DNA from 4 places in the Branchiibius cervicis genome. Region 4 is predicted to be linked to each of the others. Evidence: riboswitches for the same ligand, from Rfam matches in the RefSeq annotation. Region 4 holds a riboswitch; each other region holds the start of a gene.
The links. Region 4 has a riboswitch for S-adenosylmethionine ahead of metX (homoserine O-acetyltransferase MetX). Riboswitches for the same ligand answer to the same signal wherever they lie in the genome.
Positions count from the first base shown of each region.

Region 1: it holds a riboswitch for S-adenosylmethionine, as region 4 does, so the genes downstream of both, ACFQBT_RS16600 (amino acid ABC transporter permease) here and metX (homoserine O-acetyltransferase MetX) in region 4, are expected to answer to the same signal.
Region 2: it holds a riboswitch for S-adenosylmethionine, as region 4 does, so the genes downstream of both, ACFQBT_RS14490 (LLM class flavin-dependent oxidoreductase) here and metX (homoserine O-acetyltransferase MetX) in region 4, are expected to answer to the same signal.
Region 3: it holds a riboswitch for S-adenosylmethionine, as region 4 does, so the genes downstream of both, ACFQBT_RS01145 (amino acid ABC transporter permease) here and metX (homoserine O-acetyltransferase MetX) in region 4, are expected to answer to the same signal.

Region 1 is NZ_JBHSWJ010000002.1:3,203,604-3,208,844, forward strand. Features, by position in the region: gene ACFQBT_RS16585 (LLM class flavin-dependent oxidoreductase) at 1-1,033, opposite strand, end outside; SAM riboswitch class IV at 1,081-1,191, opposite strand; gene ACFQBT_RS16590 (hypothetical protein) at 1,314-1,466, opposite strand; gene ACFQBT_RS16595 (RrF2 family transcriptional regulator) at 1,483-1,773, opposite strand; SAM riboswitch class IV at 1,879-1,988, shown strand; gene ACFQBT_RS16600 (amino acid ABC transporter permease) at 2,186-3,028, shown strand; gene ACFQBT_RS16605 (amino acid ABC transporter ATP-binding protein) at 3,025-3,825, shown strand; gene ACFQBT_RS16610 (transporter substrate-binding domain-containing protein) at 3,952-4,866, shown strand; gene ACFQBT_RS16615 (DUF4184 family protein) at 4,889-5,241, opposite strand, start outside.
Region 2 is NZ_JBHSWJ010000002.1:2,787,063-2,792,303, reverse strand. Features, by position in the region: gene ACFQBT_RS14500 (hypothetical protein) at 1-111, shown strand, start outside; gene ACFQBT_RS14495 (peptidoglycan-binding domain-containing protein) at 124-1,323, shown strand; gene ACFQBT_RS14490 (LLM class flavin-dependent oxidoreductase) at 1,349-2,464, opposite strand; SAM riboswitch class IV at 2,535-2,646, opposite strand; gene ACFQBT_RS14485 (LacI family DNA-binding transcriptional regulator) at 2,830-3,474, shown strand; gene ACFQBT_RS14480 (substrate-binding domain-containing protein) at 3,471-3,872, shown strand; gene ACFQBT_RS14475 (substrate-binding domain-containing protein) at 3,815-4,759, shown strand; gene ACFQBT_RS14470 (hypothetical protein) at 4,765-4,992, shown strand; gene ACFQBT_RS14465 (ABC transporter permease) at 5,027-5,241, shown strand, end outside.
Region 3 is NZ_JBHSWJ010000002.1:174,454-179,694, reverse strand. Features, by position in the region: gene ACFQBT_RS01165 (FAD-dependent oxidoreductase) at 1-348, opposite strand, end outside; partial or broken gene ACFQBT_RS01160 (FAD-dependent oxidoreductase) at 381-626, opposite strand; gene ACFQBT_RS01155 (ABC transporter substrate-binding protein) at 554-1,579, opposite strand; partial or broken gene ACFQBT_RS01150 (amino acid ABC transporter ATP-binding protein) at 1,655-2,433, opposite strand; gene ACFQBT_RS01145 (amino acid ABC transporter permease) at 2,430-3,398, opposite strand; SAM riboswitch class IV at 3,467-3,582, opposite strand; gene ACFQBT_RS01140 (enoyl-CoA hydratase-related protein) at 3,655-4,341, shown strand; gene ACFQBT_RS01135 (Clp protease/crotonase-like domain-containing protein) at 4,338-4,535, shown strand; gene tadA (tRNA adenosine(34) deaminase TadA) at 4,546-5,025, opposite strand; gene upp (uracil phosphoribosyltransferase) at 5,024-5,241, shown strand, end outside.
Region 4 is NZ_JBHSWJ010000002.1:1,161,834-1,167,074, forward strand. Features, by position in the region: gene ACFQBT_RS06200 (DUF4192 family protein) at 1-93, shown strand, start outside; gene ACFQBT_RS06205 (NAD-binding protein) at 154-1,896, shown strand; SAM riboswitch class IV at 1,944-2,052, shown strand; gene metX (homoserine O-acetyltransferase MetX) at 2,088-3,245, shown strand; gene ACFQBT_RS06215 (universal stress protein) at 3,285-3,680, shown strand; gene ACFQBT_RS06220 (hypothetical protein) at 3,727-3,951, shown strand; gene ACFQBT_RS06225 (RNA polymerase sigma factor) at 3,917-5,241, shown strand, end outside.

The DNA.
Region 1 (5,241 bases), 2.0 Mb from region 4:
CGGGCCGCAGGCGTACGCCGTCCAGACCGGCCGCGTGCCAATCGAGGATCAGGTCGGCCAACTCTGCGGGCGTACCAACGAAGATCGTTGCGTCACTTCGTAGTTCATCCCCATCACGTACGTCGAGCCGCTCCTTGCGAGCGGAGGCGGCGGCGTACGTCTCGTCCAGGAAGACGACGACATCACCCAGGATGTTGACCTCCCCCGCGGTCCGGCCGGCCTGTGCCGTGGCGGCGCGGACCGCGGTGGAGATGTTGTGCGCGTCCGCAGCGTCGGTCGGGGTGACGAACCCCAGATCCGCACTGCGGGCGAGCAATTCGTATCCGGTCTTCTGGTGCACCAGCAACGAGACCAGTGGCTGACCCTGCGGCGGGCGCGGGGTGATCGAGGGTCCGCGCACACTGAACTGCGCACCCTCGAAGTCGATGTAGTGCAACTTCTCTCGGTCCACGAACCGGCCGGTGGCGACGTCACGGATCTCCGCGTCGTCCTCCCAGCTGTCCCAGAGGCGCCGCAACACCTCGATGTAGTCCTCGACCTCGCCGAAGAGGGCGCGGGTCAAGGAGGCAGGCACACCCTCGCTGGGAAGTTCCGGCGCCGGTCGACGTCCGACATTGCCGTATTCGTCCGCACTCACGCTCGAACGCACCCGTACCCCGGCGCGCCCGGTGCTGACGAAATCCAAGGTCGCGATGGCCTTGGAGACATGGAACGGCTCGGTATGCGGCGCCACCACCGTCGGCAACAGCCCGATGCGGGAGGTGGTCGGCGCCACCCGTGCCGCGACCAGATTCGCATCGAGGCGGCCGCGGACCCGGTCGGTACGGTCGCCTGCGGCTTGGTGGTGATCGATCTGCTGACTGAAACCGTCCTCGATCGTCACCAGGTCCAGCAGACCGCGTTCAGCCTGCTGCACCAGATCGGTCCAGTACCGAGCGGTGAACAACTCCCCCGGCCGGGCATCGGCCTCGCGCCATGCAGCGGGGTGCCAGCCGGCGCCGTCGAGGGCCACGGCTAGATGGAGATCGGACATGGTGGTTACCCATCTCGTCAGGTGCATTGCAACGGAAGTCGCCGTGCACATCGCGCTTGCACCTCCGGTCGGAGATGCCGGGTCATCACCTGGAGCACCCCACCGCGCAGGAGGGTTGCTGGTCAGCAAGCCAGGGCTTGTCGCTGACGCTCATAACCGAAAGTGAGGCTAGAGCAAACGAATCGTGATGTCTAATCCCTACTCCGGAAGTGGGTAATTAGGACCCTGACTCCACCCCGGGCAGGTTTGGAAGATCCCAGGCCACGCGGGGCCTCGCGAATCAGCGGGGCAGCCAGGCGTCCTCGACGTCGTTGAGCCGACGCACCTTCGCAGGCAGGGAGCCGGTGAGCAACTGCTGCACCGATACCTCGTCCAGAACCTGTCGCAGGCTGGACCGAACGGCCACCCACAGGTCGGGCAGGTGGGCGGCCACCCCGCCGTACGTCGTCTCATGCGGCCGCAGGCCGCACCTCGGCGAGGGGACCGTCGACGGCCCGCAGGATGTCGCCGATCGCGATCTCGGACGCGGGTCGGGCCAGGGTGTAGCCCCCGGCGCAGCCCCGTTGGGTGCGCACGATTCCGGCCCGGCGAAGATCGCCCAGGATGGCCTCGACGAACTTACGCGGCATGCCCTGGTCCTCGACGATCGCGTCGATCGTCAGCAAATCGGGTGCGCGGGCCGCCATCTCCAGAGCTGCACGCACGGCGTAGTCGCTTTTCGCCGAGATCTGCACGGCCATCCTCCGTCGACGCAAGGTTCTGCGGTCAGTTTAATCGTCCCCGCTAACACCCATCGGATCAGTAGGCATTTGCCATGCCGGGATGTTTGGCCTAACCTCACTTTCGGTTATGAGCGTCAGCGACAAGCCCTGGCTTGCTGACCGGCAACCCTCCGCAGCGGTGGGGTGCCCCAGGTGACGACCCGGTGAGCCAACCCGGCCCACAAGCGCATGCCATCGCAGCGGCTGAGTGCCGAATGCGATTGATCTGGAAGGTTATTCACACAATGACCCTGCTCGACGCCCGGGCTTCGGCCGACGCGGCGCAGACCTCCCCGCCGCGGCCGACGACCCGTTACGCACCGCGCGCCTTGTCTCCGCACCGAGACCCGGTCGCTGGTTGGCGGCCGCGGCGGTCCTCGTCCTCGTGGCGATGTTCGTCAACACATTGATCACCAACCAACGGTTCCAGTGGGGCATCGTCGCGCAGTACTTCACCGCGCCCTCCATCCTGCGCGGGCTCGGCCTGACGCTGGCGCTCTCGGCGTCGGTGTTCGTCGTCGGGTACCTCTTCGGGATCGCCCTGGCCGCGATGCGCCTGTCCAGCAACCCGATCCTGCGCAGCGTGAGTTTCACCTTCGTCTGGATCGTGCGGTCGGTGCCGGCCCTCGTCCAGGTGCTCTTCTGGTTCCAACTCGCCTCGCTCTACCCACGGTTGTCGATCGGCATCCCGTTCGGCCCGGAGTTCGCGTCAGTGCAGACCGCCAACCTGTTCTCGGGGATCATCGCCGCGTTCATAGCTCTCACTCTCGACGTGGCGGCCTTCTCCGCCGAGGTCGTGCGGGGTGGGTTGCTGTCGGTCGACCGCGGCCAGACCGAGGCTGCCGAGGCACTGGGCCTGTCCCGCCGCCGGATCTTCCGGCGGATCGTGCTGCCCCAAGCGATGCCGGCCATCATCCCGGCCAGCGGCAACCTCGCCAACGGCATGGTGAAGGCCACGGCCATCGTCAGCATCATCGCGGTGCAGGACCTGCTCTACTCGGCGCAGTTGATCTACAACGACAACTTCCAGGTCGTCCCGCTGCTCATCGTCGCAACGCTCTGGTACGTCATCATCACCACCGCGTTGTCGGTGCTCCAGTACGTCGTCGAGCGGCACTACAACCGCAGCCACCGCCGCGACGTGCGAACGCTGCGCCAGGTGGTGCGCGCGGGCCTGCCGCTGCTGCCCTACCGCAGCAAGGGTGCTCGCATCGACGCGGGAGTGGGCGCATGACCGCCGTTGCGAGGACTGAGCGGCTGCGCGAAGTGGGCGAGCCCCTGCTGCGAATCCGTGGCCTGCGCAAGGCCTTCGGACTCCAGACCGTGCTGGAGGACGTCGATCTGGACGTGCACACCGGCGAGGTCACCGTGCTGATCGGCCGCTCGGGATCGGGCAAGTCGACCCTGCTGCGCTGCATCAACCACCTGGAGAAGCCGGACAGTGGCTACGTCGAGATCGACGGCCGGATCATCGGCTACCGCGAGCACCGCGGCCGGCTGGTCGAGCGGCACCAGCGGGAGATCACCCGTCAGCGCGCCGACCTTGGGATGGTCTTCCAGCAGTTCAATCTCTTCGGGCACCTGACCGTGCTGGAGAACCTCATCGAGGCGCCAGTGGCCGTGCGCGGCGTGTCACGCACCGATGCCTCGCGTACGGCGTCCGAGCTGCTCGCGCGGGTAGGCCTCGCCGGTCGTGAGAATTCCTACCCGTCCCAACTGTCCGGCGGTCAGCAGCAGCGGGTCGCCATCGCTCGCGCGCTCGCGATGCGCCCGCGGCTGCTGCTCTTCGATGAGCCCACCAGCGCTCTCGACCCGGAACTGGTCGGCGAGGTCCTCGCGGTGATCCGCGACCTTGCAGCGGATGGCATGACGATGATCATCGTGACCCACGAGATGGCCTTCGCCCGCGAGGTGGCCGACACCGTGGTCTTCCTCGACGGCGGTCACATTGCCGAAAAAGGTTCTCCTGCACAGGTTCTCGATGATCCGCAGGATCCGGGGACCCGGGCCTTCCTCTCCGCGGTGCTCTAGCCCTCCCCCGCCGTACCCGCACTCACGACTCTCTCCCACGGTTTGGCGGTCGTTGCACCGCTGTGCCTGCGCAACAGGTGCAACGCCTACCAAACCTGATCCGCCCCCTCGAAAGGAACCACCACTATGTCCACACGCCCCCTTATCCCGGCCCTCGCCGTACTCGCTCTTGGCCTCGCCGGCTGCTCCTCCGCCGGTGAGGCGGCCACCACGGCGACCCAGCCCACCGCTGACCTGGTCAGCGCGGTCAAGGTCGACGACGCTGCCCGCAAGCTGCTGCCTCAGACGGTTCAGAAGTCCGACGTCATCACCCTCGGCACCACCCAAGCGGTCGGCACCGCGGGCCTGCCGCACGCCGGCGTTGACAGCACTGGCAAAGAGATCGGCCTGTCGATCGATCTGCGCAACGCCGTCGCCAAGAAGCTCGGCATCTCCTTCAAGGAGGAGTTCGGGACCTTCGCCTCGATCATCCCGGGCGTGCAGAACGGCAAGTACCAGGCGGGGCAGGCCAACTTCGGCGTCACGAAGGAGCGCAGCAAGGTCGTCGACTTCGCGACCTACCTCAACGACGGCCAGGCGTTCCTGGGACGCAAGGACCTGAAGACCGACAAGGTTTCCGCGATCACCGACCTGTGCGGGCTGAAGCTCGCGACCTCACCGGGTACGACCTTCCAGAAGCAGTTGGAGAGTCACGCCGGTGATTGCGCCGCAGCCGGCAAACCGAACTGGTCCGTGCAGTACTTCGCCGACACCGCACCCATCTACCTGGGCCTGCAGAACGGCAAGGTCGACGTCTTCTTCGGACCGGCGGTCACGCTGAAGTACCAGGCGACCAGGATCCCGAACACGAAGTACCTCGGGACGTTCTCGACCACCCCGGTCGGGTTCGCCACGGCCAAAGGGTCGCCGATCGCCCCGGCGCTGGTGAGCGCGGTCAACTCGCTGATCAAGGACGGTACCTACGGCAAGATCCTGGCCAAGTGGAAGGTCGCCGACAACGCGATCACGACTTCGCAGCTGAACCCGCCGGCGCCGTTCTAGCCCGCTCGCCCAGGGTGCTACATCACGAGCCGGCCGTCCGGCGCGGCAGCAGCCACCACAGGCAACTAGCCAGCAGCACCGTTGCCAACAACGCGACACTGAAGTGCCGCACCGACGAGACGGTCGCGATGCGCAGACCCTCGGGCATCGCGTGCACCCCGGCGAGGGCGCCCACGAGCGTCGGCACCCCCACCACGATCGCCAGCACCACCCATCGCAACCCGGGTGGGAGTCGGCGATCCATCACCGGCTGCCCCGGATGCCGCCGATAGCGCCGGACCAGGAAGACGGCAACGACCAACACTCCGAAGACACCGCTGGCGTACTGCGCCCACCGGCTGCCGGGTAACGGCCCGATGTCGTCGCGCAGGAGCG
Region 2 (5,241 bases), 1.6 Mb from region 4:
CGGGTACGGCGGGGAGCGATCCCCAGCACACCCGAGCAGCGTGCAGAAGCAGCGCGCTACGACCCGGCCGCGGCCGACCGTGACGATCCCGATTCAGAAGAAAGCCATTGAAGGAGCACAACCATGCCTGGTCAGACCCTCGGCCGCGGAGCGATTCCCACGCCGACACACGTCATGAAAGCGGCCGCCCGGCACAAGGCAACGATCGCGGCACCGCCTTCGTACCTGGTGAGACCGGCGCGAATCTCCATGTGGGGTAACGACGTCCACGGTGACTGCGTGACCGCGGAGGAGGCCTTCGCCAAGGCCTGCAATTCACCGGAGATCTTCATCACCGACCAGCAAGTCATTGCCTGGGCGACCCGGCACGGCGTCCTCGAGGGTGCTCAGCTGGTGTCGGTGATGGACACCATGCGCACCGACGGATTCACCTCGGGCAGCTACGAATACAACGACGGTCCGCACTACCTGGTGGACTACACCAACTCCGGGAATCTGCACAGTGCGATCAGTCGAGGACCGGTCAAGCTCGGCATTGCGGCCAACCAGGTGGAGCAGGCGTATTGGGGGAACGACGGCCACACCGGTTGGTACGGAACGGGTTTCACCACCGACGACGCGGAGGACCACTGCGTGTCGCTGTGCGGATACGGCACCGTGGGTTGGCTCGCGGGCAAGCTCGGGGTTCCGGTGCCGGCCGGTGCTCAGGCGTCAACCCCGGCGTACGCCATGTTCACCTGGAACTCGATCGGCATCATCGACGCAGCCTCCATGATCGCGGTCACCCAGGAGGCGTGGTTGCGCACGCCGACAACCATCACCACGCGCAACTCCAATCCGGGTCAGCCGACGATCCAGCAGGGCGCCACGGGCGATGCGGTCAAGCGCTTGCAGCGGGCGCTACGGCGTACGCCGAACCTGGGCGTGGTCGTCGACGGCAACTTCGGGCCGCGCACCAGGGCGGCCGTGGTCGACTTCCAGCAGGGTGCAGGGCTCACGCCGGACGGGATCGTAGGCCCGCTCACCTGGGCGGCCCTGCCCGGCGGGGGAGCGATGCCGACCCTGCAGCAGGGCGCTTCGGGTGCCGTCGTCACGCATCTGCAGCAGGTGCTCACCACCGGTGCCTCCGGTCAGTGGGGCACCACGCCCGGCGGCGTGGACGGCCAGTTCGGACCGCACACGGCGGCGTCGGTGAAGGCGTTCCAGCGCTGGGGCGGCGTCGCGCAGAACGGCGTGGTCGCCGACCCCACGTGGGACGTGTCGTTGCACGCGGCCAGCGCCGACCTGGAGACGCAGGTGGGGTTGCAGTTTGCCGCCCCGTGACGGCGACGGTCTCACCGTCACGTGCTCACCCCGTGGCCAGGGCGTGCGAGACGGCCCCGGTGGCCACAGTTGCTGCTGCCTGCTTCTGAGCCGGCGGACCCCAGCCCCACGGCGGATCGGGGATGTCGCGCCGCAGGGTCGGCGCGATGTCGGACTGGAACAACGCCAGGCTGTCGCGATGCTGCTCCGGGGTCAGGCCACCGGCGTCCGCGTGGACGTGCAGCACACTGTGGCCGAACTGGTCGTGGTAGCGGTGAACCTTGTCGATGATCTGCGCCGGGGAACCGATCAGGGCTGAACTGTGCTCGACGTAGTCTTCGAAAGTGGTGAAGACCTGCGGCACCCCCGCCCGCCTCTGTGCAGCCGAATTCCCCTCCCACACAGGACGATAGGTCGCCAATGCGACCTGCGAGTTGCGGTGCGAGTAGTAACCGGCGGTGCCGGCGCCCACCGTGGCCCGCGCCGGGTCGTGGCCGTAGTGGGCCCACCGCTGCCGGTAGTAGTCGATGAGCTCGGCGTAGGGCTCGATCGGATTCGTGACGTTCGCGGAGAACAGCGGGTCGCCGTACCGCGCGGCCAGATCCACCGACTCGTGACTTGTCGCCGAGCCATGCCAGATACGGATCGGGTGCTGGTAGGGCTGCGGCCACACTTCGGCGTCGCGCAGCGGCGGACGGAACTGGGTGTCGTAGGTAATCCGGTTGTCCTGCCACAGGCGGCGGAACACTTCGAACGACTCGGCGTTGCGCGCCCACTGGTCCTCGGGCGTCACGTTGAAGAGGTCGCGCTGGGCGGCCCCGTTGCCTTTGCCGATGATGAGTTCGAGCCGGCCGCCGGAAAGATGATCCAGGGTCGCGTAGTCCTCGAACGCGCGCACCGGGTCCAGCAGGCTCAGGGTGGTCACTGCCGTGAACAGTCGAATCGACCGGGTCCGTGCAGCGATGTGCGAGAGCACGACCGTCGGCGAGGAGGAGATGAACGGGCGCTCGTGCCGTTCGCCGACTCCGAACCCGTCGAAGCCCAGTTGCTCTGCGAGGAGTGCGTTTTCGATGACCTCTGCGAAGCGATCATGGGTGGATACCTGGTGGCCGGTGACGGGGTCAGGGGCATGGACGATGAGGGTGATGGCGAGGAACTTCATGTCGTCTGCTGCCGGTCGCTGGTGGTGTCAGTCATGACGGAACCTCCGTTGTCAGGGTCCCGCGGCGGAGACCACGCGCTTGCCACGGGGTTGCCGCAGCCGGGCTTTCACCTGGAGCACCCCGCCGCGGGTGGGAGGGTTGCCGGTCAGCCAGCCAGGGCTTGTCGCTGACACTCGTTGCCGTGTGGCACGTTACCCACGACGGGCCAGGAGAACAAATGCCTACTGCCTGACTAGACAATGGTGGCGCCACGCGCGGGACTGGTCCGGCACCCCCGTGTTGGACCATGAACGGTTGTGGGGGATTGTGATCTGTCTCACCATCTGCCATAGTCGGTTAATCGTTTATACGAGGAGGTGTAGCGATGGCTGTCCGGATCAAGGACATCGCCAGCCAGCTCGGCGTCAGCGACGCGACCGTGTCGCTGGCGCTTTCGGGCAACCCCCGCATCTCCGCCGCCACGCGAGAACGAGTCCTCGCGGCTGCCAAGCAACTGGGATACCGGCCGAACACAGCGGCGCGCGCGCTGCGCACCGAGTCGACCAAGGCGCTCGGACTGATCGTTTCGGACGTGTCCAACCCGTTCTTCGGCGAACTGGCCGGCGAGATCGAACGACAGGCGGGAGCGTCCGGGTATTCGGTCATGCTGTGCAACTCCGATGAGGACGTCGAGCGGCAGGACGAGTACCTCAGTGAGTTGTTGGGCGGTCGCAGAGCTGACGGAGTGATCCTCGTGCCAGTGGCGTCGAGTACCCCAGCGTTGCGGGAGGCCGCTGCGGGCCGCGCAAAGATGGTCATTCTGGATCGACCGCTGACCGTCCCCGGCACCGGTGAGCAAGCCAACTATCTTCGGTCGCTACCGACGGTCCGCAGTGATGCCACGGAAGCGCTTCGCGAAGCAGCCGAGATGCTCGTAGCGCTGGGTCACAAGCGAATTGGAGTCGTCGCGCCGCCGCAGACGACCCCCTTGGCCGAGAACGACGCGGCGAGATCCGTGACGCCCTGGTGACGGCCGGCGTGTCGCCGCGAGCGGTGTTGGTCGAAGAGGGCGACTTCCGCGAAGGTAGCGGCCATCAGGCGGCCAAGGAGTTGCTGAGCCGCAGAAGCCGTCCGACCGCGATTGTGGCGGCGGACGGGCTGATGGGTGTCGGTGTCCTCAAAGCAGCCCGAGAACTGGGACTCCGGGTCCCTTTCGACGTGTCGGTGGTGTGCTTCGACGACGCCCCGTGGTTCGACCTGTTCGATCCGCCGCTGACCGCCATTGCGCAGCCTGTGCAAGCGCTGGCCGAGGCAGCGGTTCAGTCCTTTCTCGCGTTGGTCGCCGGGATAGCACCGCCGGACCTGGCCGCGTGTCGACCACCCTGCACGTTGCTACGTCGCGCGTCGTGCGGACTCGCGCCGCTTTGATTCCTACCCGTGGGTCGTGTGCCCGCGGCCAGCTTCCGATCTTCCAGGAAAACAAGCACAACCATTACAAGGAGATTCCCATGAGTAAGCACACCACGACCGGCCTGGTGGCCGTTGCGATCACCGGACTCGTTCTCACGACGGCCGCGTGTGGACGTGGCGGCACGAGTAGTGGTCAATCGTCTAACTCGGGCTCGAAAGCGAAGATCGCCATCGTCACTCGCGACTTCTCCAACCCCTATTGGGCCGCACTGCGTGACGGAGCCGTCCAGGAAGGCAAGGCGCAAGGCGTCGATGTGACGGTAAAGGCCGGGTCGAATGAGACCGACTCGCAAGGCGAGAACGCGCAGATCAGCACACTGGCCGGCCAGGACTTCAACTGCTTCGCAGTGGTTCCGGTGAACGCGACCAACGTCATCACACCGTTGGTTCCTGTGGCGCGCAAAAACACCCCAATCCTCAACCTCGACACCCAGATCGACCCATCGGCCGCCAAGGCCGCCGGCGTCTCGTTCGCATCCTTTATCGGCTCCGACAACTTGGAGGCCGGCAAGCTCGCGGCCAGCAATCTCAGCAAGGCCATGGGTGGCACCGGGAAGGTGGCCCTCCTGCAAGGCATTGCAGGAGAGCAGAACGGCATCAACCGGGAGAAGGGCTTCGCGCAGGAGTCGGCGGGCAAGCTGACCGTCGTCGCGAAGCAGCCCGCCAACTATGACCAGAACACGGCCCTGTCCGTGACCACCACCATCCTGCAGGCGCACCCGGACATCACCGGGATCTTCGCCGCCAACGACACGATGGGTCTCGGTGCGGCGCAGGCGGTGAAGAACGCCGGCAAGGAGGAAAGGTCAGCATCGTCTCGGTTGACGGCATCCAGGAAATGCTGAAGTCGGTGCAGACGGGAACCAACACCGGCACCGTGACCCAGTACCCGTACGCCGAAGGCCAGATGGCCGTCCAGGCGTGTATGGCGAAGGTCGCGGGCAAGAGCATCCCCGAGCGGGTCGTCGCCCCCATCGCCTACATCGATAAGGCGAATGTGTCGCAGGCGATCAGCAGCTTCCCCAAGCCGTTCGGCAAGTTCAACGACCCGTTCGGCACGCCCAAGTCGTTCAACTGACACCGGTCCACCGTCATCTCACGAAAGGTTCATCATGCAGGCAGTAGCGCATGCCGACGCTGACGTCGAAGCGCGACCACGGCGCGACCGGCGGATCACCGAGCGCATCGCGAAGTACGCAGCGCCGATTGCGTTGGTGTTGTTGTGGATCGTCTTCTTCATCGCCACCCCGAAGTTCTTGACGGGTGACAACATCACCAGCCTTCTGGTGTCGGCATCCATCCTCATGGTGCTGTCGATGGGACAGCA
Region 3 (5,241 bases), 990 kb from region 4:
CGCCGAGTCATCCGTTTCCAGCGAAACCCGCCCGTCGGTGCGCACCAGCAGGCGGCGCACCGGCGTGCGGAAATGAAGCGTCGCACCCCGTCGGGCAGCCGCCGACTGCAACGCGGCCACCGCACCGTCGGCATGCAAGCGTCCCGCATCCGGATGGTGCAGGGCCGCGGTGTCGACCCGCAAGCCCGGCCACCGATCGGCCACATCCGCCGCGGACCAGTACTCCGTCCGTTGTCCAGCCGCACGCAACGCTGCGTGCAGGGGCTCGAGAGCAGCGGGCGGTCCATGGTCGATCCCCCGGTCAACTCCAACAGCGGGGCGGACACCTCCTCCTCGAGCACTCGCCACTCCAGCAACGCGCGCACGGCCAACGCGACGTACGTCGGGTGGGGATAGGCCAGCCGGAAGATCCGCGACGAACCATGTGAACTCCCACGATCGTGCCCGGCCTCGTATTGCTCGAAAACCTCGACGTCGTAACCGGCGCGCGTCAGGTGCCAGGCGGCCGAAGACCCCGCCACCCCGGCACCGACGATGCCGATCCGGCCTCGGGTCACGAGTTGTCCAGAGGCAGACCGGGCGGGTTGATCTGCGAGGTCTTCACCGCCTCGTTGGACAGGTTCCATACCTTCAGCCAGGTGGCGTACGTGCCGTCCTCGATGAGGTGGTTGATGGCTGCGGCCAGCGGTTTGGCCAGGCCGGAGTCCTTCTTCGTGGTGGCGGCAATCAGACCCTGCAGGCTGGAGCCGGCCCCGGAGAAGGTGCCCGCGATGCGCACCGCGTTCGGTGTGGACTGCGTCTGTCGCACCTGGTAGGCGGCGCCCGGATTGGGGCCGAAGTAGGCGTCGATCTTGCCGGCCGCCAGTGCCACGAACGTGTCGTTGTTGCTCGGGAAGTACTTCACCTGAAGATCCTTGCCCTCACCCTGCAGCTTCTTCTTCCACTCCAACAGGATCCGCTCCTGGTTGGTACCCGAGCCGACGGCAACCGTTTTGCCGGCAAGGCTCTGGTAGTCGGAGAAGTTCCACGAATCGGTCTTCGGCACCACGAACGCCAGGTTGTCCTGGCGATAGCTGGCGAAGTCGTACTTGCGCTTGCGCTCTTCGGTGTCGGTGATGTTGGAGACACCGACCTCGGTCTTACCGCTGTCGATCCCGACGAAGAGGTTCTCCCAGGTGGAGTTCTTGATGTCCGGCTCGAGCCCGAACACGGCGGCGACCAGACGGCCCAGGTCCGGCTCCGAACCGGTGAGCGTCTGCTGGTCGTCGCCGACGAAGGCCAACGGTGGGAACCCGGCCGGTAGTGCGCCGATGCCGATGACCAGCTTTCCGCCGTCCAGGACGCCCTGAGGCAGGGTGTTTCGAATCGCGTCAACCTGAGCCACCGTTACTTTCGCCGGTACGGCCGCTCCGTTGGAGTGCTGGCCCAGGGTGAGTTCGGTCTTGCCGTCTTTGCTCCTGGACTCAGCGGCGTCGGAGGAGGAGCAGGCCGTGGCGAAGCTCGCGAGGCCAAGGGCAGCGGCGCCACCGACGACCCCGCGCAGCAGGGTGCGGCGATCGGGCTGGGAACGATAGGTCATGACGTTTCCTTTCGGGAATGGTTCGTGGACCGGCCTGTTGACGACAGGGCCGGGTGAGACTGCGCTGCGGAATTGCTAGAGGACCGCGGACAAGAAGGCGCGGGTCCGCTCATGCGCCGGGTTGTCCAGTACCTCGACCGGTGGCCCCTGCTCCAAGAGGACCCCCTGGTCGAGGAAGACGATGCGGTCCGCGACTTCACGGGCGAAACCGATTTCGTGCGTGACGATCACCAGGGTGCGACCGCTGCGCGCGAGATCCTGATCACCGCGAGCACCTCACCGACCAGCTCCGGATCCAGAGCCGAGGTGGGCTCGTCGAAGAGGATCACGCCCGGATCGAGAGCTAGCGCCCGGGCAATCGCGACCCGCTGTTGCTGACCTCCGGACAGTTGCCGTGGGTAGGCATCTTCCTTCTGCGCCAAACCGACCTGGGCGAGGAGTTCGGCAGCTCGCCGCCGAGCTGTCGGCCCATCCGTGTGACCGGTGGCGACGGGTGCCGCGGCGACGTTCTCCAGCACCGTCAGGTGCGGGAAGAGATTGAAGGACTGGAAGACGAAGCCGATCTGTGCACGTTGCTTCAGGATCTCGCGCTCACTGAGTTCCTTCAGATCAGAACCGTGTTCGCGGACGCCAATGAGCTCGTCGCCGACCTGCACATAGCCCAGGTCCGGCTTCTCGAGGTGGTTGATCGTACGCAGCAACGTCGACTTTCCGGATCCCGACGGGCCGATGATCACGACGACCTCGCCCGGCCGCACGGTCAACTGCACGTCGTCGAGAACGGCGTTGTCGGCGTACCTCTTGGTCACGTTGTGGACGTGGATTGCGGCGGAGGTGACCGGCGCGGCGCTCATGCCGTCACCTGCTTGCGACCGATGACGGCGCGCAGCCGTTGCAGCGGCGTCGGCGGCAACGTCCGCACTGCCCCGCGGGCGTAGTGCCGCTCGACGTAGAACTGCACCACGGACAGAGCACTGGTGAGGATCACATACCAGACGGTTGCTACCAGCAGCAGCGGGATGATGTCGCCGGGATAGGTGCTGCCCAGCGTCTGCACCTGCCCGAAGAGGTCGAGTAGCGAGACGTAGAAGACCAGCGAGCTCGCTTTGATGAGCCCGATCAACTGATTGACGAAGTTCGGCACGATCGAGCGAAGCGCCTGCGGCAGAACGATTCTGCGGAACTGGTACCTCTTGGGCAGACCCAGCGCGGCAGCCGCCTCGTGCTGGCCCTGGTCGACCGACAGGATGCCGGCGCGCACGACCTCCGAGCCGTAGGCGGCTTCCGCCAGGGACAGACCGATGATCGCCAACGCGATGTCGGTGGCCAGCCGCGATTCGTCGAAGCGGACGAACTCCGGCCCGAAGGGCACCCCGAGACTGATGGTCTTGTACAGAGCGCCGAAGTTGACCAGGAACAGCAGGATCACGATCAACGGGATCGACCGGAACAACCAGGTGTAGGCCCAACTGGCCGCCCGCAGCAACGGATTGCTGGACAGACGAGCGACTGCCAGAACGAGCGCTCCGATGAAACCAAGCACCGCCGCTGCGGCCGTCACTTTCAACGTGATCCAAAGTCCCTGCAGGACAACGGGTCTGGTGAACCAGTAGCCGAAACGATCCCATTGGAAGAACGGGTTGGTGATCAGCGCGTTGATCGCCATCGCTGCCAGGACGGCGACACCGGCGGCGGCCACCCAGCGCCACGGGTGCCGTTGCGGGATGACCCTGCGGGCAGTGCGGTCAGCAGAGGGGTCCGAAGCAACGTCGGCAACCTGCTCGACTGCGGCTTGTGCATAACCGGGAGGTGAGGACATGGACGACTCCAACGAGTTCGAAGGCCACGACGTGAGCCGACGACCTTCGTGACGCGGCCGAGGCTGCGTCACTGCGCTTGCCCGCGCGGGTTCGCTAACGGGCCGGGCTTTCACCTGGAGCACCCCACCGCGGAACGAGGGTTGCTGGTCGACCAGCCAGGGCTTGTCATCGACGCTCAATGCCTACCGGGAGAGTAGACATTGTTTCAGTGACCCGTCAACTCCACGTGCCGACGCCGTGCGGGATGATCGATCCGTGAGCGACTACGAAACCCTGGACTACAGCGTCGTGGACGGGATCTGCACGCTGACCCTCAACCGGCCCGAGCAACTGAACTCCTTCACCGTGACCATGGCGAACGAGTTGGTCGACGCCTTCACCCGCGCCAGCACGGACGACGACACCCGCGTCGTCGTGGTCACCGGCGCCGGGCGGGCCTTCTGCGCCGGTATGGATCTGACCAAGGAGGGCAACGTCTTCGGCCTCACGCCGGGGCTGGCGCCGACGGTGCAGGACCTGACCGAGCGCCTTGACGACCCCGAGATCTTCGAGGGTGTGCGCGATACCGGCGGGCGCGTTTCCCTGGCCATCTACGCCTGCACCAAGCCGGTGATCGCCGCGATCAACGGCGCCGCCGTGGGCATCGGGGCGACCATGACGCTGCCGATGGACATCCGCCTGGCCTCGACCAAAGCCCGGATCGGCTTCGTCTTCGGGCGCCTGGGCATCGTGCCCGAGGCCACCTCGTCGTGGTTCCTGCCGCGCATCGTGGGCATCTCCCGCGCCCTGGAATGGACGTACGCCGCGGACATCCTCTCCCCGACGAGGCCCTGGCGGGTGGCTTGGTCCGCTCACTGCACGAGCCTGACGAACTGTTGCCCGCGGCGTACGAACTGGCCCGCAAATTCATCGACGGTCGCTCGGCGGTCGGTATCGCGTTGACCCGGCAGATGATGTACCGCAACAGCGCCCAGCCGCACCCGATGGAAGCGCACCGGATCGACTCGCTGGCGATGTACTACACCAGCTTCGCCGACGGCCAGGAGGGCGTGCGAGCGTTCCTGGAGAAGCGCGACACCGAGTTCACCGGGCGCACGTCCAGCGACATGCCGCCGTTCTATCCCTGGCAGGAATGAGCCGGCCGGGCTAACGGCGTCGCGCGCGGAAGAAGTCGGTCAGGAGCTGGGCACATTCGTCCCGCCGGACCCCGCCGAGCGAGTCCACGCGGTGCGGGGATGGGTTCTGCTCGATGACATCCCAGGCGCTCCCGCACGCACCGGCCTTGGGATCCCAGGCGCCGAAGACGATGTGCGCGATCCGCGACTGCATGATCGCGCCCGCGCACATCAGACACGGCTCCAACGTGACCGCGATGGTGCAGTCGTCGAGGCGGTAATGGCCGAGGGTCGCCGCGGCCGCCCGGATGGCGACGATTTCGGCGTGCGCCAGCGGATCGGCGTCGGCGACACGGCGATTCGGACCGGCCCCGATGAGCCGACCGTGTGCGTCGACGATGACTGCGCCCACCGGCACGTCATCGGTGGGGAGGGCGACGCGCGCCTGGTCCAGAGCCAGACCCAGCCACTCGGCGTACGGCGACGAATCCACGGCTAAAGTCTCAGGCATGCGCGTCCTTGTCGCCAATCACCCACTGATCGCCCACAAACTGACCTACCTGCGCGACAAGGAGACCGACAGTCCCACCTTCCGCCGGCTCGCGGACGAGCTGGTCACGCTGCTGGCGTACGAGGCCACCCGCGAGGTGCGGGTCGAGCCCAAGGACATCGTGACTCCGGTCGCCCCGACGACCGGGATCAAGCTGAGCAACCCCAAGCCGCTGGT
Region 4 (5,241 bases):
CACCTGGAACCGGGCTACCCGATGGCCCAGTTGCTCTCGGAGGCGGTCACCAACGCGGTGCCCGCGCGGCCGCCGGAGTCGATGTCCGCGTGAGCGTGTAACCATCGGGTTAAGTGCGCTCGCGCTGGGTGCGTCGCTCGCTACGTTCGGGGAATGCCTGGGCACATCGTGGTCTGTGGCTTCTCCGGATTCGCCCTGCGCCTGGTCGAACAGTTGCTGGAGTCGGGGGAGCACGTGATGCTGCTGGTCCCGGCTGGCGACGCAGGGGTGTCGGCGGCGCAGAACCGGTGGCACCTGAAGGTGGTCACCGCCCAGTTCGGAGCGACGGGAGCCCTCGCCGAATGTGACGTAGAGCGAGCACAGGCGGTGGTGTGCGTTTCGGACGACGAGCGATGGAACCTGGAGATCGCCCTGCTGGCCGATCAACTGGCGCCCGGTGCGCGGATCGTGACGCAACTGTCGAACGCCACGGTCGGGGCAGCCATGGCGGGTGGGTCGGGGCGGCACGTCGTGCTCGACGTCGCGGCGTTGGCCACCCCCTCGGTGATGGAGGCGTGCCTGGGGCGGACCGTGCACGACATCGACGTCGAGGGGACGAATTTCGTCGTGGCGACGTTCCCCGTCACCGAGGACGCCAGTCTGCGGGCCAGATTCGGCGACCTCGCACCCGTTGCCGTCATTGCAGCAGGGGGTGACGTGACGGCCTGCCCGGGCCGGGACCACATCGTGCGTGCCGGCGAGCGGGCCGTGATGCTCGGCACCAGAGACGATTTCGGCCGTCAGCAGCTCATTCTGCCGACGGCACTGCCTGCCGCACCGGATGCGGCCCGTCGACCGCTGCCGCGCCGATTGCTGCACACCGCCGAAACTTTCGCCCGTGACGCCAATCCGAACCTGTTCCGGATGGCCGCCGTGCTCGCCACTTTGTTGGTGGTCTCGACCATCGTGCTGTGGCGCGGGTACCGCAAACCCGGGATGAGCGCCCTCGACGCGCTGTACTTCAGCAGCGAGACGATTGCAACGGTGGGCTACGGCGACTTCAACTTCGCCACCCAACCGCCGTGGTTGCGACTGTGGTCGATCCTGTTGATGTTCGCCGGGGTCACCACCACTGCCATCGTCATGGCCTTCCTCGCCGACGTGCTCATCTCGCGCCGGCTGTCGCACGGTGCGGCCCGCACCCGGGCGCGTCGGATGACCGGGCACACCGTCGTGGTGGGGCTGGGCTCGTTCGGGATGTCGGTGGCCGGCGCGCTGCGCGAGCACGGCGAGCAGGTCGTGGTCGTCGAACGGGCCGAGCACACCCGGTTCACCGAGACCGCCGCCGGTCTCGACGTACCGGTGATCTACGGTGACGCGGCGCTGCCGGACACCATGGCATCCGCCGGCCTGGGTCGCGCCAGGGCGGTGGCCGTGGTCACCAGCAGCGACCTGACCAACATCGAGGTGGCCATCGCGGTGCGCGCCCTGCTGGGTCCGCGCTGGGGTTCCGCGCACGACGACGGCGTCCCGGTCGTCGTGCGCATCTTCGACCGTGATCTGGCCGGTGCTGTCGTCGAGCGGTTCGGCTTCCAGAACGTGCTGCCCACGGTCGAACTCGCCGTGCCGTGGTTCGTCGGTGCGGCCCTCGGCCTTCACGTCCTGGGCACGTTCTCCGTGCACGGTGAATCCTTCATGGTGGGCCGGTTCGAGGTGGGCAGCGGGCTGGATTCGGTGACGATGGACGAACTGTCGGCCCGCACCCGCGTCGTCGCGATCCGCCGGGCCGACGGATCCCTGGAGCACCCGCCGCGCCGCGGAACCAGTTTCGCGGCCGGTGACCTGGCCTACCTGATCGGCCCGTACGCCGAGTTGCTGGCGGTGCTGCAACGCGGCCGCAGCGGTGGCAGGCCTTAGAGGCCCGGTCGCATTCCGCGATCAGTGCCGGTGCGTTATCTTTGACGGGTCAAGAGTTCCAGTGACAAGCCCCGGCTAGCTGGACGGCAACCCTCCTCGCGGTGGGGTGCCCCGGGTGAGGACAAGGCCGGATCCCGCGTCCGGCAACCGCGGGGCCGACCGACCGGCCCCTCCCGTCCGGAGAGGCCAGGATGACTGTCGTTCAATCCCGTATCACGCAGCAGCGGACGCTGCCCACCCCCGATGGCGCCAATCCCCGGGCGCACGCGATCGGCGTACCCGCATTCGTCACCGAATCCGGTGAGCACATCCCGGACCTGGTGATCACCTACCAGACCTGGGGCCGGTTGTCTGCGGCCGCGGACAACGCCATCCTGGTGGAGCACGCACTCACCGGGGACGCGCACGTGGTCGGCCCGGCCGGCCCCGGTCAGCCCACCCCCGGCTGGTGGCCCGGCATCATCGGCCCGGGCGCTCCGTTGGACACCGACACCGGCTTCGTCGTCGCAGTCAACGCGGTCGGCGGGTGCCGCGGTACGACGGGCCCGCACTCCGTGGCGCCCGACGGCCGGGCCTGGGGTTCCCGCTTCCCGCGCACCACCATCCGCGACCAGGTCAACGTCGAAGCGATCGTCGCCGACCATCTGGGCATCGATCGCTGGCAACTGGTTCTCGGCGGTTCGATGGGTGGGATGCGGGCGATCGAATGGGTCGGCAGCTACCCCGAGCGCACCGGCGCCGCGCTGGTCATCGCCAGTACCCCGTGGGCCACCGCCGATCAGGTCGCCTGGGGACATACCCAACTGGTCGCCATCGAGAGCGATCCGGGCTGGCACGGCGGTGACTACTACGACAGCGGCGACACCCCCGAGGCCGGCCTCGGCCTGGCGCGCCGGATCGCGCACACCACCTACCGTTCGGCGGCCGAGCTGAACGATCGGTTCGGGCTCGCGCCGCAGACCGCTCACCGGCCGGTCGACGGCGGCCAGTTCGCCGTGCAGAGCTACCTGGATCATCAGGCCGCCAAACTGGTGCGCCGCTTCGATGCCGGGTCCTATGTCAACCTCACGCGGGCTATGGCCACCCACGACGTGACCCGCGACCGTGGCGACCTGGCCGACGTGCTCGGTAGGTACGACGGGTTGTTGCGGGTCGTCGCCGTCGACAGTGACCGCCTCTTCCCGCCCGCCCTGTCCGAAACGATGGTCGCCGCCTACGGCAGGGAACCGCTGCTCACGATCGCTTCCGAACACGGGCACGACGGGTTCCTGATCGAGCACGACCAAATCGCGGCGATCACCGCGGACGTCGTGGCCGACACCCGTCCCTTGGGTGGCACGTTCAGGTAACGTCTGGGGCCCGGGGTGCCCTCGGGGAGGGAGATCGGGATGACGGTCGTCGTCGCCTACGCAGATTCGGCCGAAGGCGTTGCCGCGCTGTACGCCGGCGCGGATGAATGCCTGCGTCGGCAGCTGCCTCTGACCGTCGTCGACCTCGGCGGCACTCCCGAACCTCTCACCGATGTCACGACTCGCCTTGCGGCGCAGGGTTATTCGGTGAACGTCGTGCCGACCGACGGGACCGGGGACACGGTCGAGGAGGTGCTGCGCGTTGTCGCTCAACGGCAGGCTGCCTTGCTGGTCATCGGACTGCGGCATCGCACCCCGGTCGGCAAACTGATCCTCGGCTCGGCGGCCCAGCGGCTCCTGCTGGATGCCGCATGCCCGGTGCTTGCCGTGCGGCCCGGTCTGCGGCCCGAAAAGGCGTCGGAAGCGTCCGACTGACCGGCGGTCCCGAGCGCTCCGGAGGTTTTTACGAGCGGCCTGCGGAATGATCTGGCCCCGGATGGGTTTTATAATGGTGACCAGCGCATTCCGCAAGGGGGACTTCCCCGCCCCGGAAATGCTCCCCAACACTGACCCGGAAGTCGTCGCGATCGATGTGAACGACCTCGTTCGTCGTGCCGCGGACCCCCGCCGCGGTGAGCGCAACGGCTTCTGCATGTCCTGGAAGGTAGCGAGTGACCTCAGTGTCGAAGACCCAGACAGCGCCTGATGACGCGGCCGAGAACACCAGCACAGCGAAGGCCGACGGGAAGGCTCCCGTGAAGGCGACTGCCCGGAAGACGACCGCCAAGAAGGCTCCGGCCAAGCGCGCCGCCGCGAAGACGACGGCCAAGGTCGCCGGTGCCGCAGCTGCGCCGGCGAAGAAGGCCGCTGCCAAGAAGGCCACGTCCAAGACCGCCGCCAAGAAGACCAGCGAAAAGACTGACCCGGCTGCCGACGAGCAGGACTCACCCGAGGACATCGAGCCCGACGAGGATCTCGAACTCACTGAGGAGGTCGTCGTCGAGGAGACCGTCGACGGCGAGACCCCCGACGCGGCCGGCGAAACCGCCGACGCCACGGACGGCGACGCCGACGGTGAGGGTGATGAGGAGGCGAAGCCGGCCGCCGCCGAGGAGAGCGAGTCGGCTGCGTTCGTCATCCGCCAGGACGATGAGGATGACGCTCCGGCCCAGCAGGTCGTGACCGCCGGCGCCACCGCGGACCCGGTCAAGGACTACCTGAAGCAGATCGGCAAGGTGGCCCTCCTGAACGCCGAGCAGGAGGTCGAGCTCGCAAAGCGCATCGAGGCCGGCCTGTTCGCCGAGGAGAAGCTGAACTCCGGCGACAAGATCGAGATGAAGCTCAAGCGCGAGCTGTGGTGGATCGCCCAGGACGGTAAGAAGGCCAAGAACCACCTGCTGGAGGCCAACCTGCGTCTGGTGGTCTCGCTGGCCAAGCGCTACACCGGGCGCGGCATGCTCTTCCTCGACCTGATCCAGGAGGGCAACCTGGGTCTGATTCGTGCGGTGGAGAAGTTCGACTACACCAAGGGTTACAAATTCTCGACGTACGCCACGTGGTGGATCCGTCAGGCGATCACCCGCGCCATGGCCGACCAGGCGCGCACCATCCGTATCCCGGTGCACATGGTCGAGGTCATCAACAAGTTGGCCCGGGTGCAGCGGCAGATGCTGCAGGACCTCGGTCGCGAGCCGACTCCGGAGGAGTTGGCCAAGGAACTGGACATGACCCCCGAGAAGGTCGTCGAGGTCCAGAAGTACGGTCGCGAGCCCATCTCCTTGCACACCCCGCTGGGCGAGGACGGTGACAGCGAATTCGGCGACCTGATCGAGGACTCCGAGGCGGTTGTCCCGGCCGACGCGGTCAGCTTCACGTTGCTGCAGGAGCAGTTGCACTCCGTGCTGGACACTTTGTCCGAGCGTGAAGCCGGCGTCGTGTCGATGCGTTTCGGGCTCACCGACGGCCAACCGAAGACGCTGGACGAGATCGGGAAGGT